One region of the Azospirillum sp. A29 genome, then DNA from elsewhere that is predicted to be linked to it. Evidence: predicted binding sites of a transcription regulator. Region 1 holds the regulator's gene; each other region holds the start of a gene.
What was found. The regulator PhoB, encoded in region 1, activates phosphate uptake and scavenging genes when phosphate is short. The targets are predictions, from matches to a motif close to TNTCATAAAACTGTCA.

Region 1 (4,253 bases):
GAACCCGGCGCTGGCCGGCACGACGCAGACGATCTGGGTCCGCGCCGACGACCAGATCGACCAGCTGGTGAAGGGCGCCTACCGCCGCGACCTGCCGGAGAGCGAGCGCGGGATCGGCGACGCCAAGGTCGCCGCCGCCGACGCGCTGCTGGCCTCCGGCGCCTTGGCGCAGGGCTTCAACACCACCCTGTTCACGGCGGGCGACAGCCGCGAGCCGGAACAGGCCGGCATCGGCGGCGCCGTCGCCGGCTCGCTGCTGACCCTGCTGGTGACCATGGCGCTGTCGGTGCCGACCGGCATCGCCGCCGCGGTCTATCTGGAGGAATTCGCGCCGAAGAACCGCTGGACCGATCTGATCGAGGTGAACATCAACAACCTCGCCGCGGTGCCGTCGATCATCTTCGGCCTGCTCGGTTTGGCCGTGTTCCTGGGATTCTTCGGCATGCCGCGCTCCGCCCCGCTGGTCGGCGGGCTGGTGATGGCGCTGATGACGCTGCCGGTCATCATCATCGCGTCCCGCGTCGCGCTGAAGGCGGTGCCGCCGTCGATCCGTCAGGCGGCGCTGGGCATCGGCGCCTCGCCCCTGCAGACGGTGCTGCACCATGTGCTGCCGCTGGCGATGCCCGGCATCCTGACCGGCACCATCATCGGCATGGCCCGCGCGCTGGGCGAGACGGCGCCGCTGCTGATGATCGGCATGGTCGCCTTCATCGTCGACATCCCCCACGGGCTGACCGACAGCGCCACGGTGCTGCCGGTGCAGATCTACATGTGGGCCGACAGCCCGGAGCGGGCCTTCACCGAGCGCACCTCGGCGGCGATCCTGATCCTGCTCGGCGTCCTGATCCTGCTGAACGGCGCGGCCGTAATCCTGCGCAAGATTTTCGAGAGACGGTGGTGAGCGTCATGAGCATTCAGAACCCGCTGAAGCTGCGGCCCCGTGCCGACGACCGTGCTGGTCAACGCTCCGGCGCCGCGCTGCCCAACAAGATGACCGCCCGTGGGGTGAAGGTGTTCTACGGCGCCAAGCAGGCGTTGAAGGGCATCGACCTCGACATCCGGGAAAACCGGGTGCTGGCGCTGATCGGCCCGTCCGGCTGCGGCAAGTCGACCTTCCTGCGCTGCCTGAACCGGATGAACGAGACCATCGAGGGCTGCCGGGTCGAGGGGCGGATCGCGCTCGACGGCGAGGACGTCTATGGCAAGGCGGTCGATGCGGTGCAGCTGCGCGCCCGCGTCGGCATGGTGTTCCAGAAGCCGAACCCCTTCCCCAAGTCGATCTACGACAACGTCGCCTACGGCCCGCGCATCCACGGGCTGGCCTCCGGCCGGGACGAGCTGGACGAGGTGGTGCAGACCTCGCTGAAGCGCGCCGGCCTGTGGGGCGAGGTGAAGGACCGGCTGCGCGAACCCGGCACCAGCCTCTCCGGCGGCCAGCAGCAGCGGCTGTGCATCGCCCGCGCCATCGCCGTCAGCCCCGAGGTGATCCTGATGGACGAGCCCTGCTCGGCGCTCGACCCCATCGCGACCGCCCACATCGAGGAACTGATCGATGAGCTGCGGGCCAACTACACCATCGTCATCGTCACCCACAACATGCAGCAGGCCGCCCGCGTGTCGCAGCGCACCGCCTTCTTCCATCTGGGCGAGATGGTGGAGTGCGACGACACCGAGGAAATCTTCACCAACCCGCGCGACGAGCGCACCCAGGGCTACATCACCGGCCGCTATGGCTGAGATCCGCCCTGTGTGCCTGACGCCCGCCCCTCTTCCCTCCTTTGTTGAAAAGGCTGTGCCATGCCGGTTAACGTCGAGACGCGCGCTGTGAACGGAGCCACCATGAATGCGGCCCTGAAGCCGCTCGTCCTGATCGTCGAGGACGAGGCCGACATCCTGACGCTGCTGAAGTACAACCTTGAAAAGGAAGGCTTCCGCGTCGCCACCGCCAGCGACGGCGAGGAGGCCCTGCTGGCCGCCGGCGAACAGACGCCGCACATCGTCCTGCTGGACTGGATGCTGCCGCTGATGAGCGGGCTGGAGGTCTGCCGCCAGCTGCGCCGCAACGCCAAGACCCGCGACATCCCGATCATCATGCTGACCGCCCGCGGCGAAGAAGGCGACCGGGTGCGCGGCCTGAATTCCGGGGCCGACGACTACATCACTAAGCCCTTCTCGCCGACCGAGCTGGTCGCCCGCATGCGCGCCGTGCTGCGCCGCGCCTCGCCCGGCATGACCGACGAGGTGCTGACCTTCGCCGACGTGACGATGGATCTGGCCGCCCACCGCGTCCGCCGCAACGGTCGGGACGTACACCTCGGCCCGACCGAATTCCGCCTGCTGCGCCACTTCATGCAGCATGCCGGCCGCGTCTTCTCGCGCGAGCAGCTGCTCGATCTGGTATGGGGCCACGACGTGTACGTCGAGCCGCGTACGGTCGACGTACACATCCGCCGCCTGCGCAAGGCGATGAACGAGGAGGACGAGCTGGACCTGATCCGCACCGTGCGGTCGGCCGGCTACGCGTTGGATACCAAGTCGGTGTGAGCCCAGCGTTGGGATGGGGGTAGGATGGGGGCCGAACCACCGCAGCACTGGTGAGACTGCCTCCATGCCCTCCCCCATGCCCCTAATGATCCTGCTCTTCACCGATTTCGGGCTATCCGGTCCCTACACCGGCCAGATGAAGGCGGTGTTGGCGCAACAGGCACCCGGCGTGCCGGTCATCGACCTGTTCGCCGACGCCCCCGCCTTCGACCCGCAGCTGTCCGCCTATCTGCTGGCGGCCTACGCCCCGGCCTTCCCGGCCGGCAGCGTCTTTCTCTCTGTCGTCGATCCCGGCGTCGGCACCGACCGGCAGCCGGTGATGGTGGAGGCCGACGGGCGCTGGTTCGTCGGTCCGGACAACGGCCTGTTCGCCCTGATCGCCCGCCGCGCAACGTCGCTAAACGTCTGGAAGATCGACTGGATCCCGGACCGGCTGTCCGCCAGTTTCCACGGCCGCGACCTGTTCGCCCCCGTCGCCGCCAGCCTCGCCACCGGGCAGGCCGTCGCGCGCAGCCCGCTCGATCCCGCCGCCATCGACCGGCCGGACTGGCCGGACGAGTTGGCCCGCATCGTCTATGTCGATGTCTACGGCAACGCCATGACCGGCATGCGGGCATCCGCCCTGCCCGCCGATGCGGTGCTGACCGCCGGTGGCGCCCGCATCGCCCGTGCCCGCACCTTCGGCGCTGTCGGGCCGGGAGAGCCGCTGTGGTACGAGAACTCCAACGGGCTGGCGGAGATCGCCGTCAACCGCGGGCGGGCCGACCGCGTGCTGGGTCTCAAGGTCGGCGACCCGGTGACCGTCGAGCCCTGACCGGAAAAGAAAACCGCCCGGAAGCGGGTGCTTCCGGGCGGCTGGCGCGTGATCCGATGCTTGTCCGATCAGGCGTCTCGGGTCAGATGTCTCTGATCTGATGTCTGGGGATCAGTCGTTGTTGCGCTGGCCCAGGAACTGCAGCAGGAACTGGAACAGGTTGATGAAGTCCAGGTACAGCGTCAGGGCGCCCATCAGGGCCAGCTTGCCGGTGCTCTCGTGATCGTAGCCCTCGGCGTAGCTTTCCTTGATCGCCTGGGTGTCGTAGGCGGTCAGGCCGGTGAAGATCAGCACGCCGATGGCGGAGATCGCGAAGTGCAGGGCCGGCGACTGGAAGAAGATGTTCGCCAGGCCGGCGATCACCAGGCCGATGACGCCCATCATCAGGAAGGAGCCCATCTTCGACAGGTCGGCCTTGGTGGTGTAGCCGTAGAGGCTCATCGCCAGGAAAGTCGCCGCGGTGACGAAGAAGGTCAGCGCGATCGACGCCCCGGTGAAGACCAGGAAGATGGCCGACATCGACAGTCCCATCGCGCCGCAGTAGGCCCAGAAGATCATCTGTGCCGATGCGAAGGACAGGCGCTGGATGCCGAAGGACAGCACCATGACGAAGGCCAGCGGCGCCAGCATCACCACCCACTTCAGCGGGGTGCCGAAGATGGTGGCCATCATGGCCGGGCTGGACGACACGAGTGCGGCGACCAGACCCGTCAGGATCAGGCCGGCACCCATGTAGTTGTACACGCGCAGCATGTGCTGGCGCAGGCCTTCGTCGAAGTATCCCCGATCTGTCGCGCGGCCTGCGGTCGCGAAGCGGTTATAGGTCGGGTCTGCCATGGTTTGGTTTCCTTGGTGGAATTGGGTGATCCCGTCGCAGGACATATTGGCGAGTCCG
Region 2 (4,253 bases), on a different replicon from region 1:
GTGTTCGAGCTGTTCCCGGTGCTGAAATCCATGCTGGAGCGCCGCGGTGGCGACCTGTCGGGCGGCCAGCAGCAGCAGCTCGCCATCGGCCGCGCCCTGGTGACGCGCCCGCGCCTGCTGGTGCTGGACGAGCCGACCGAGGGCATCCAGCCGTCGATCATCAAGGACATCGGCCGCGCCATCGCCTACCTGCGCGACAAGGGCACCATGGCGATCCTGCTGGTCGAGCAGTATTTCGACTTCGCCCGCGACCTTGCCGACGACTGGGTGGTGATGGAGCGCGGCGAGGTGATGCTGTCCGGTCCGCGCAGCGGCCTGGACGAGCGGGAGGTGCGCAAATACCTGACGGTATAACCCCGATGGCATGGCGTTCCGGCCGGTGAAAGGCGGAATATCTGCGGTCCCGTTGCGTCCTTGATCCATCGGGCCTGCCGTCCGGCGGGCCTGTTTCGGGAGGAACTGCGCAATGAAATCCGCACTCCGTATCGCCGCTGCCGCCATCGGCCTGGGGGCCGTCCTGTCCGGCGCCCCCGCTTTTGCTCAGGACAAGGAACCGGCCATGACGGGCAAGACCGCGATGGGTCCCGTCCTGACCGACGCGAAAGGCATGACGCTCTATGTCTTCGACAAGGACGGTGCCGGCAAGTCGGCCTGCAACGGGCCTTGCGCGACCAACTGGCCGCCGCTGATGGCTCCCGCCTCCGCCAAGCCGATGGGCAAATACAGCGTCGTCACCCGCGACGACGGAAGCCGGCAATGGGCTTACAACGGCAAGCCGCTCTATAGCTGGGCCAAGGACGCGAAGCCGGGCGACACCACCGGCGACGGCGTGAACAACGTCTGGCACGTGGCGAAGCCATAACGTTCGGGGTATGGCGGGGTCGTGGTTACTGTCATCCGGCGCCACGGCCCTGCCTTCGCCGGGAGTATACTTATCCAGTCGAGGTAATGCGCAAACGCCGACTTCGCAGGCTGCGCTCTTTAAAGGTCGTTAAGGATCCGAACCGCATGATGACCTCAACGCCATCTTGCTCACGGAGCCGCAGGTCATGTCGATCTATAACGCCGCCTCGTTCGAAGCCGCCCCCTCCGCTGAACCGAAGGTCCGCAAGATGAGCGGCCTGCCGCGTCTGGCGGTCTGGACCGTCATGATCGGCACGCCGTGGCTGCTGATCGTGGAAGCGGTGCGCCTGATCTTCTGAAGGTCAACACTCCAGGCCCGGCGCACCGTCCTCTCAAGCTGTTATTGGGCAGGCCGTTATTGGGCCGGTGCCACCCAGGGCTCCAGCGCGCCGATCTTCCTGGCCCGCTTCTCGTCCGCCGACAGTTTGAAATTATGCCCGAAGGGCGCGCTCTCGAACGAGCCGTAACCGGGATTGGCCAGCATCAGCCAGTCGCGCCCGAAATGCTCCTTCGCCGCTTCGAACGCCTTCAGGCGGTCGGCTTCGCTGCCGTTGTAGGCATCGCTGAAGTCGCCGAAATTGTCGCCGAACAGCAGAACGATCCGGTAATCCTTGGCGATGTAGGCGCGCCGCGTCCCTTTCGCCGAACCCCAGTCCGGCTTTTCCTTCGACATCAGGAAGGTATCGACGTTGCCGCCCATCGGGAAGCCCAGCGCCTGCGCGTTGCGGCGGGTCGGCTCCTCCTGGTCGGCGTTGCGGTTGGTGACGTAGAACACCTTCACGCCCTTCGATTCGGCGTACTGGGTGAACTCGACCGCCCCCGGCACCGCCGTCGCCTTCTCCGCCTTCACCCAGGCATCCCAGGTCTTGGGCGAGAATTCGCCGTTGGTGGTGACCAGCCCGGTCTGATAGGCGGAGTTGTCCATCGCCGTCTCGTCCAGGTCCAGCACCACGGCCGGCGGCAGGTCCTGGTAGCTGCCGGTCTGCTCGGTCGCCGCGGTCCAGTTCTTTTCGGCCAGTGCCTTGTCCAGCTGGATCCTGCCCAGCGCATAGACCGCCAGCGAGTTCGCCTTGTATTCGACCGACCGCTGCATCCACAGCTCGGCGTTCAGCAGATCGCTTTGCGGCACCGGGCCTTGGGGAGCCGGATCCGCCGCCAGGGAGGGGCCGGCCAGAAGGGAAAGGGCAACCGCACCGGACAGCAGCGACCAGCGCCCGGAACAGGCGGAATTGCGCATCGACTCATCCATCCATCAAGTGTCATGGAACTGTCATCGAAGCACAGATTCAGGTGCTTGGCGACGGTCCCGTGACGCTTGCGTCACGGTAATCAGATACGCTTGCGTCACGGTAATCAGATACGCTTGCGTCACGGTAACCAGATACGCTCGCGTCAGGGTATCCGGCGGCGGGTCTCAGGCCGGCTGGGGGATGGCGCTTTCCGGCATTGGAGTCAGCGCCGGGATTGCCTCCACCCGCTCCAGCCAGCGACGGACCGCCGGATAGGGATCGAGCGGGATGTGGCCTTCCGGGGCGCGGGCGACATAGGCGTAGCAGGCGATGTCGGCGATGGTCGGCCGCTCCGCGGCCAGCCAGTCGCGGGTCGCCAGATGGCTGTCCATGAAGCGCAGCAGGCGTTCCGCGACCCTCTGCGCGTCGGCCAGCGTCCCGGCCCCGCCCCACAGCGTCAGGATGCGCGCCAGCGCCGGCCCGAAGCGCAGGTCGCCGGCGGCGACCGACAGCCAGCGCTGCACCTGCGCCGTCTCGTCCGGCGCCTTCGGGTTCCACAGGCCGGAAGCGTCGTAGCGGTCGGCGAGATAGACGAGAATGGCGACCGAGTCCGGCAGGACGAGATCGCCGTCGACCAGCACCGGGATCTGTCCGAACGGGTTCAGGGCGAGGAAGGCATCCGACCGGCGAAGCTCGGCATTCGCATCGACATAGCGATAGGGCAGGCCGAGGATGTTCAGGAAGGCTTCGACCCGGTGGGCATGCCCCGACAGCGGCGTGCCGTACAGTGTGATGGCGGGATCGGTGCTGGTGCCCATGACAAGGCTCCCTTCTCTGTGGGTCGCGGATGCCCACACCCGACCACTTGCGCCGCTTCGCAGGAATAGGCTTTGATGAAAAGGGACTCTTTCAGGAATTGGAAGAATTATGGACCGGTTGGATGAACTGACGATCTTCGTCGCGATCCTGGAGACCGGCAGCCTTGCCGGTGCGGCCAAGCGGCTGCGGCGGTCGGCGCCCGCCGTCACCCGCGCGCTGTCGGGGCTGGAGGAGCGGCTGGGTGTGCGGCTGATCGAGCGCACCACCCGCAACCTTGCCCCCACCGATGCCGGACGGCGGCTGGCCGAGCAGGCGCGCCGGCTGCTGGCCGATTACGACGAGGCGCTGGCCGCCACCGGAACCGACCGGCCAATGCGCGGGCGGCTGCGCGTCACCGCGCCGGTGATGTTCGGGCGCAAGCATGTGACGCCTCTGGTCCTCGACTTCATGCGGGAGTTTCCGGACATCCGTGTCGAGCTGACGCTGTCCGACGGCAACCTCGACCTGATCGAGGAGGAGCTGGACGTGGCGATCCGCATCGGCCCGCTGCCCGATTCCGGCCTCGTCGCCCGGCGGGTGGGGCAGGTCGGGCGCTTTCTGGTCGCCAGCCCCGGCTATCTGGCGCGGCGCGGCATGCCGTCGATGCCGGAGGATCTGTCCGGCCACGACATCATCCTGACGACGGCCCGGCCCGGTCCGCCGGACTGGCGCTTTCTGATCGACGGGCGGGAGCGGGTGCTGCGGGTGACGCCGAAGCTGGCGGTCAGCCACATCGAGCCGGCCCTGCTCGCCGCCCGTGACGGGCACGGCGTCGCCCGCCCGCTGTCCTATCAGGCGGCGGACGACCTCGCCGCCGGTACGCTGGTGCGCCTGATGTCGCACGCCGAGCCGGAGCCGCTGCCGGTCCATGTCGTGGTGCCGACCGCAAGGTTGATGCCCGGCCGGGTGCGTGCCTTCCTCGACCATGCGGTGCAGGGCCTGTCGGCGCTGGAGGTTCTGCGCAGCTGATCCCCAGCCTCGCCAGGGATCGCGGGGTTAGGGATCGCGGGCGACGCGGATGCCGTAGGCGGCATAGCCGCTCTCGGCCGCGTCCACCCGGCGCACGGCGGAGCGGACATAGCGCGGGTTGCTGTGCCACGACCCGCCGCGCATCGTCCGCTGCGAACAGGTCGCTTCGGACCGTCCGTCCGGGGCGCAGTCCTCCACCCACTGCCAGACATTGCCCAGCATGTCGTAAAGGCCGAAGCCGTTGGCGCGGTAGCTGCCGACCGGCGACGTGAACAGGGCGCCGTCGCGGCAGTT
Region 3 (4,253 bases), 930 kb from region 1:
CGCGCGGCGAATCCGGCGTCGGATATCCCCTGTGTGCCGGGTCCGTTCGCGGGTCCGTTCGACGTCGCGTGCGTGTTCGCCACCGTCCGCTCCCTCTCGACAACCATTCCTTGGCTCTTCAAAACCCCCTTGGGGTTCGCTGCCATAACAACCACAGGAGGGTTTTGTTAACCATGTCGCGAAAGAGCTTGACGAATTTTATATGGTTACGAAAGTGTTAACGTTGCTGCGCTGGTGACAAGAAAAGGTCGAAGCTCAGGCGGCGCAGCTATTCTATGGGACGTGAACACTTACGCCCGGGCTGCTCCCCTTTTGAGGCGACTGGGCAGCAACTCACCCGATTGATCGAGCACTGGATAGGCGGCGGCAACCAGATGGGCGTTGATCCGGCGCAGGTCGCGCAGGATGTCGAGGTGGAGAGCGCTGGTCTCCACGCTTTCCTTGCGGCCGGCGCGCAGGCGGGCGAAATGCGCCTCGGTGGCGCTGGTCTCCAGATCGCGGATCACCTCCTTTTCATGGATCAGAGCGCGGGCGGAACGGACGTCGCGCGATACGAAGACGGCGGCGGCGAGCCGCTGGGTTTCGCTCAGCCGTTCCAGCATGCCGGCGATCTCGCCAGCCCCCTCGGTGGAGAAGCGCAGCTTGCGCCGGATCTTCTTCGAGGCCGTCTCCATCAGATTGCAATCGACGATGTCGCCGACATGCTCGAGGTTGATGGTGAAGGTCAGCACGTCCGACATCCGGCTGGCGTCGCTTTCGTCCAGATCCTCGACATTGATCTGGGTGAGGTAGCCTTTGATTGCCTCGTGCAACCGGTCCAGCACATCGTCCATGCGGCGGATCTCCTGCACCCGCTTGCGGTCGTCGGTCTGGATCACGTCCAAGGCACCACGCAGCATGCCGTCCACCGTGTCGGCCATGCGCAACGCCTCGCGGGAGGCGTTGGCGATGGCAAGGTGTGGAATGCGCAGCGCGCTGCGGTCGAGATAGAGCGGCATCGCCGGGTCGGTGACAGCCACCCGCTCCGGGAACATCCGGGTCAGTGCTCGCGCGAACCAGGGCAGCGGGCCGATGAACAGCCCGGCCATCGCCAGATTGAAGGCGAGGTGGAAATTGGCGGCCAGCCGCGTGGCGTCCGGCGACACGGCTTGCAGGCCGGCGGTGATCGGCTCCAGCAGCGGCACGACGATGAGGCAGCCGACGAGGCGGTTGATCAGGTTGCCGACCGGCAGCCGCCGGGCCGCCGGGTTGCGGCCGTCGCCGCCCGGTCCCTCGATCACCGGATTGACGGCGCTGCCCAGGTTGGCCCCGGCCACCATGGCGATTGCGGCTTCCGGACCGATCACCCCGCCGCCTGCCAGCGAGGCGATCAGCAGGATGGCGGCGACGCTGGAATGGGCGGCCCAGGACAGCAGTGCCGCCAGCATCACCGCCACCACCGGATCGGCGGTCAGCATCGTCAGCATCCGCCGCAGCATCGGCGCATTCTCCGCCGGGGCGATGGTCGCCAGCAGCAGGTGCAGCGACAGCAGCATCAGGCCCAGCCCGATGGCGACCCGCCCCAGATCACGGCTGCGCGTCCGCGCCCCGCGGCGGAAGGCGATGAAGCCGCCCAGCAGCAGGACCGGCGCCACATGGGCGACGTCGAAGGCGAGGATCTGGACGATCAGGGTGGAGCCGACATTGGCCCCCAGCATCACCGCCAGCGCCGGCATCAGCGACACCAGCCCGGTGGCGGTGAAGCCGGTCGCCATCAGTCCGGTGGCGGTGCTGCTTTGCAGCAGCATGGTGATGCCCATGCCGGACAGGAAGGCGGTCCAGCGGTTGCGCAGACCGGCCCCGAGGATGCGGCGCAGGTCGCCGCCCAGCGCGCGGGTCAGCCCGCTCTGCACCATGTGCAGCCCCCACAGGAGCAGCACGACATTTCCGGCGAGTTCCAGCAGCACCCGTGTCGCCTGCATCGCACCCCCTCTGTCGGATCGGGGATGCGGTCAGGCGGCACCCCTAACTGAAGGGTAGGGTGCGCGGATTGTTACGACAATATGACAGTTGGGTGACAGCGTAGGGGGAAGGGGGCCATGAAGCCCCTGTTCCCCCGGTCGGCATGCTTCAGACGTTGAAGCGGAAGTGGAATATGTCGCCGTCCTGGACGACATATTCCTTGCCTTCCTGGCGCATCTTGCCGGCGTCCTTCGCTCCCTGCTCGCCACCGAGGGTGACGTAGCTGGTGTAGTCGATGGTTTCGGCGCGGATGAAGCCGCGTTCGAAATCGGTGTGGATGACGCCGGCGGCTTCCGGGGCCTTGGCGTGGCGGCGCACGGTCCAGGCCCGCGTCTCCTTCGGACCGACGGTGAAGAAGGTGATCAGGTCCAAGAGCTTGAAGCCGGCGCGGATCAGCTTGTTCAGGCCGGTTTCCTCCAGCCCCATCGACTCAAGGAATTCGGCCTTCTCGGCCGGGTCGGACAGCTGGGCGACCTCGGACTCGATGGCGGCGGAGATGACGACGACCTCGGCATTCTCGGCCTTGGCCTTCTCGGCGACCTTGGCCGAGAAGCTGTTGCCGGTGGCGGCCGACGCCTCTTCGACATTGCAGACATAGAGCACCGGCTTCGACGTCAGCAGCATGAACTGCTTGAACACCGGCTTCTCTTCCTCGGACACCTCGACCACGCGGGCGGGCTTGCCGTCCTGCAGCACCTTCAGGGCGCGCTCCATCAGGTCGGCCTTGATCTTGCTGTCCTTGTCGCCGCCCTTCGCCTTCTTCTGCAGGCTGGTCAGCTGGCGCTCAAGACTTTCCATGTCGGCGAGCATCAGCTCGGTCTCGACCACCTCGGCATCGCGCAGCGGATCGACATTGCCCTCGACATGGGTGATGTCGTCGTCCTCGAAGCAGCGCAGCACATGGACGATGGCATCCACCTCGCGGATGTTGGCGAGGAACTGGTTGCCCAGCCCTTCACCCTTCGACGCCCCGCGGATCAGGCCGGCGATGTCCACGAACTCCAACTGGGTCGGGACGACCTTCTGCGACTTGGCGATCTCGGCCAGCTTGTCCTGCCGCGGGTCGGGCACGCTGACGCGGCCGACGTTCGGCTCCTTGGTGCAGAAGGGGAAATTCGCCGCCTCTGCCGCCTGGGTGGCGGTCAGGGCGTTGAAAAGGGTCGACTTGCCGACGTTCGGCAGGCCGACGATGCCGCAATTGAAGCCCATGGTTGGGTGCTCGCCGTCGGAAATGCTGGAATTGACGCGCTTTATCCTACGATGGGGACCAAAGCGCAAACGCGAAGTGGGGGAAGGCGGGAACCGGCAAGGCCCGGCAGGGGACTATTTGCCCTGGGTCGCCACCGTCACCTTGTTCATGAACAGCTCCGGCTGCCCATCGACGATCAGCGGCAGGTTGTCGGACACGGCATCCAGCAGCGGGTCGATCCAGCTCTGGTCGGCCTTGGCGAAGTCGTGCAGCACATAGCCGCTGACCAGATCCTTGTTGCCGGGATGGCCGATGCCGAGCCGGATGCGCCAGTAGTCCTTGCCGATATGCGCGTCGATGGAGCGCAGGCCGTTGTGGCCGCCATGGCCGCCGCCCTTCTTCACCCGGATCTTACCGGGAGGCAGGTCCAACTCGTCATGGATGACGACGACGTTCTCGGGCTTCAGCTTGTAGAACTGGAGGGCGGCCACCACCGACTGGCCGGACAGGTTCATGAAAGTGGCGGGCTCCAGCGCCAGCACCTTGTCGCCGGCGACAGTGCCCTCGGCGGTCTGGCCCTGGAACCGCTTCTTCCACGGGGTGAAGCGGTGGCGCTGGGCGATGGTCTCCACCGCCATGAAGCCGATGTTGTGGCGGTTGCGGGCATACTCGTTGCCGGGGTTGCCCAATCCGACCAGAAGCAGCATGTCCCTCACCCTTTATTCGAAACCCAGGCTCCACAAACGAAGTGGGGGGCCGAAGCCCCCCACCGTAACCATCTTCGAAGAACGGACGCTCCCGATCAGGCAGCGGCGCCCTCTTCCGACTTCAGGCCCGACGGCGCAACGATGGTCGCGATGGTGAAATCGCGGTCGGTGATCGTCGAGGTCACACCCTCCGGCAGCTTGACCGAGGAAATGTGGATCGAGTCGCCGACATCGAAGCCTTCGCACGAGATGGTGATGTGCTCAGGGATGCTGTCGGCCGGGCAGCTCAGCTCCAGCTCGTGACGGACGATGTTCAGCACACCGCCGCGCTTCAGGCCGGCCGACTTGTCCTGGTC

Region 2: a site for PhoB is predicted at 2,161-2,176, ahead of ABNQ38_RS32500 (5'-nucleotidase, lipoprotein e(P4) family). Genes of this name have one in related genera too.
Region 3: a site for PhoB is predicted at 2,044-2,059, ahead of ABNQ38_RS27790 (Na/Pi cotransporter family protein). Genes of this name have one in related genera too.

Annotation. Positions count from the first base shown of each region.
Region 1 is NZ_CP170466.1:1,748,799-1,753,051, reverse strand. Features, by position in the region: gene pstA (phosphate ABC transporter permease PstA) at 1-901, shown strand, start outside; gene pstB (phosphate ABC transporter ATP-binding protein PstB) at 991-1,737, shown strand; gene phoB (phosphate regulon transcriptional regulator PhoB) at 1,840-2,544, shown strand; gene ABNQ38_RS23225 (S-adenosyl-l-methionine hydroxide adenosyltransferase family protein) at 2,630-3,358, shown strand; gene ABNQ38_RS23220 (Bax inhibitor-1/YccA family protein) at 3,470-4,195, opposite strand.
Region 2 is NZ_CP170467.1:962,733-966,985, forward strand. Features, by position in the region: gene urtE (urea ABC transporter ATP-binding subunit UrtE) at 1-354, shown strand, start outside; gene ABNQ38_RS32490 (hypothetical protein) at 467-862, shown strand; gene ABNQ38_RS32495 (hypothetical protein) at 1,050-1,202, shown strand; gene ABNQ38_RS32500 (5'-nucleotidase, lipoprotein e(P4) family) at 1,259-2,152, opposite strand; gene ABNQ38_RS32505 (glutathione S-transferase family protein) at 2,318-2,950, opposite strand; gene ABNQ38_RS32510 (LysR family transcriptional regulator) at 3,060-3,959, shown strand; gene ABNQ38_RS32515 (formylglycine-generating enzyme family protein) at 3,987-4,253, opposite strand, start outside.
Region 3 is NZ_CP170466.1:2,679,522-2,683,774, forward strand. Features, by position in the region: gene ABNQ38_RS27785 (putative bifunctional diguanylate cyclase/phosphodiesterase) at 1-83, opposite strand, end outside; gene ABNQ38_RS27790 (Na/Pi cotransporter family protein) at 291-1,961, opposite strand; gene ychF (redox-regulated ATPase YchF) at 2,110-3,210, opposite strand; gene pth (aminoacyl-tRNA hydrolase) at 3,325-3,897, opposite strand; gene ABNQ38_RS27805 (50S ribosomal protein L25/general stress protein Ctc) at 3,993-4,253, opposite strand, start outside.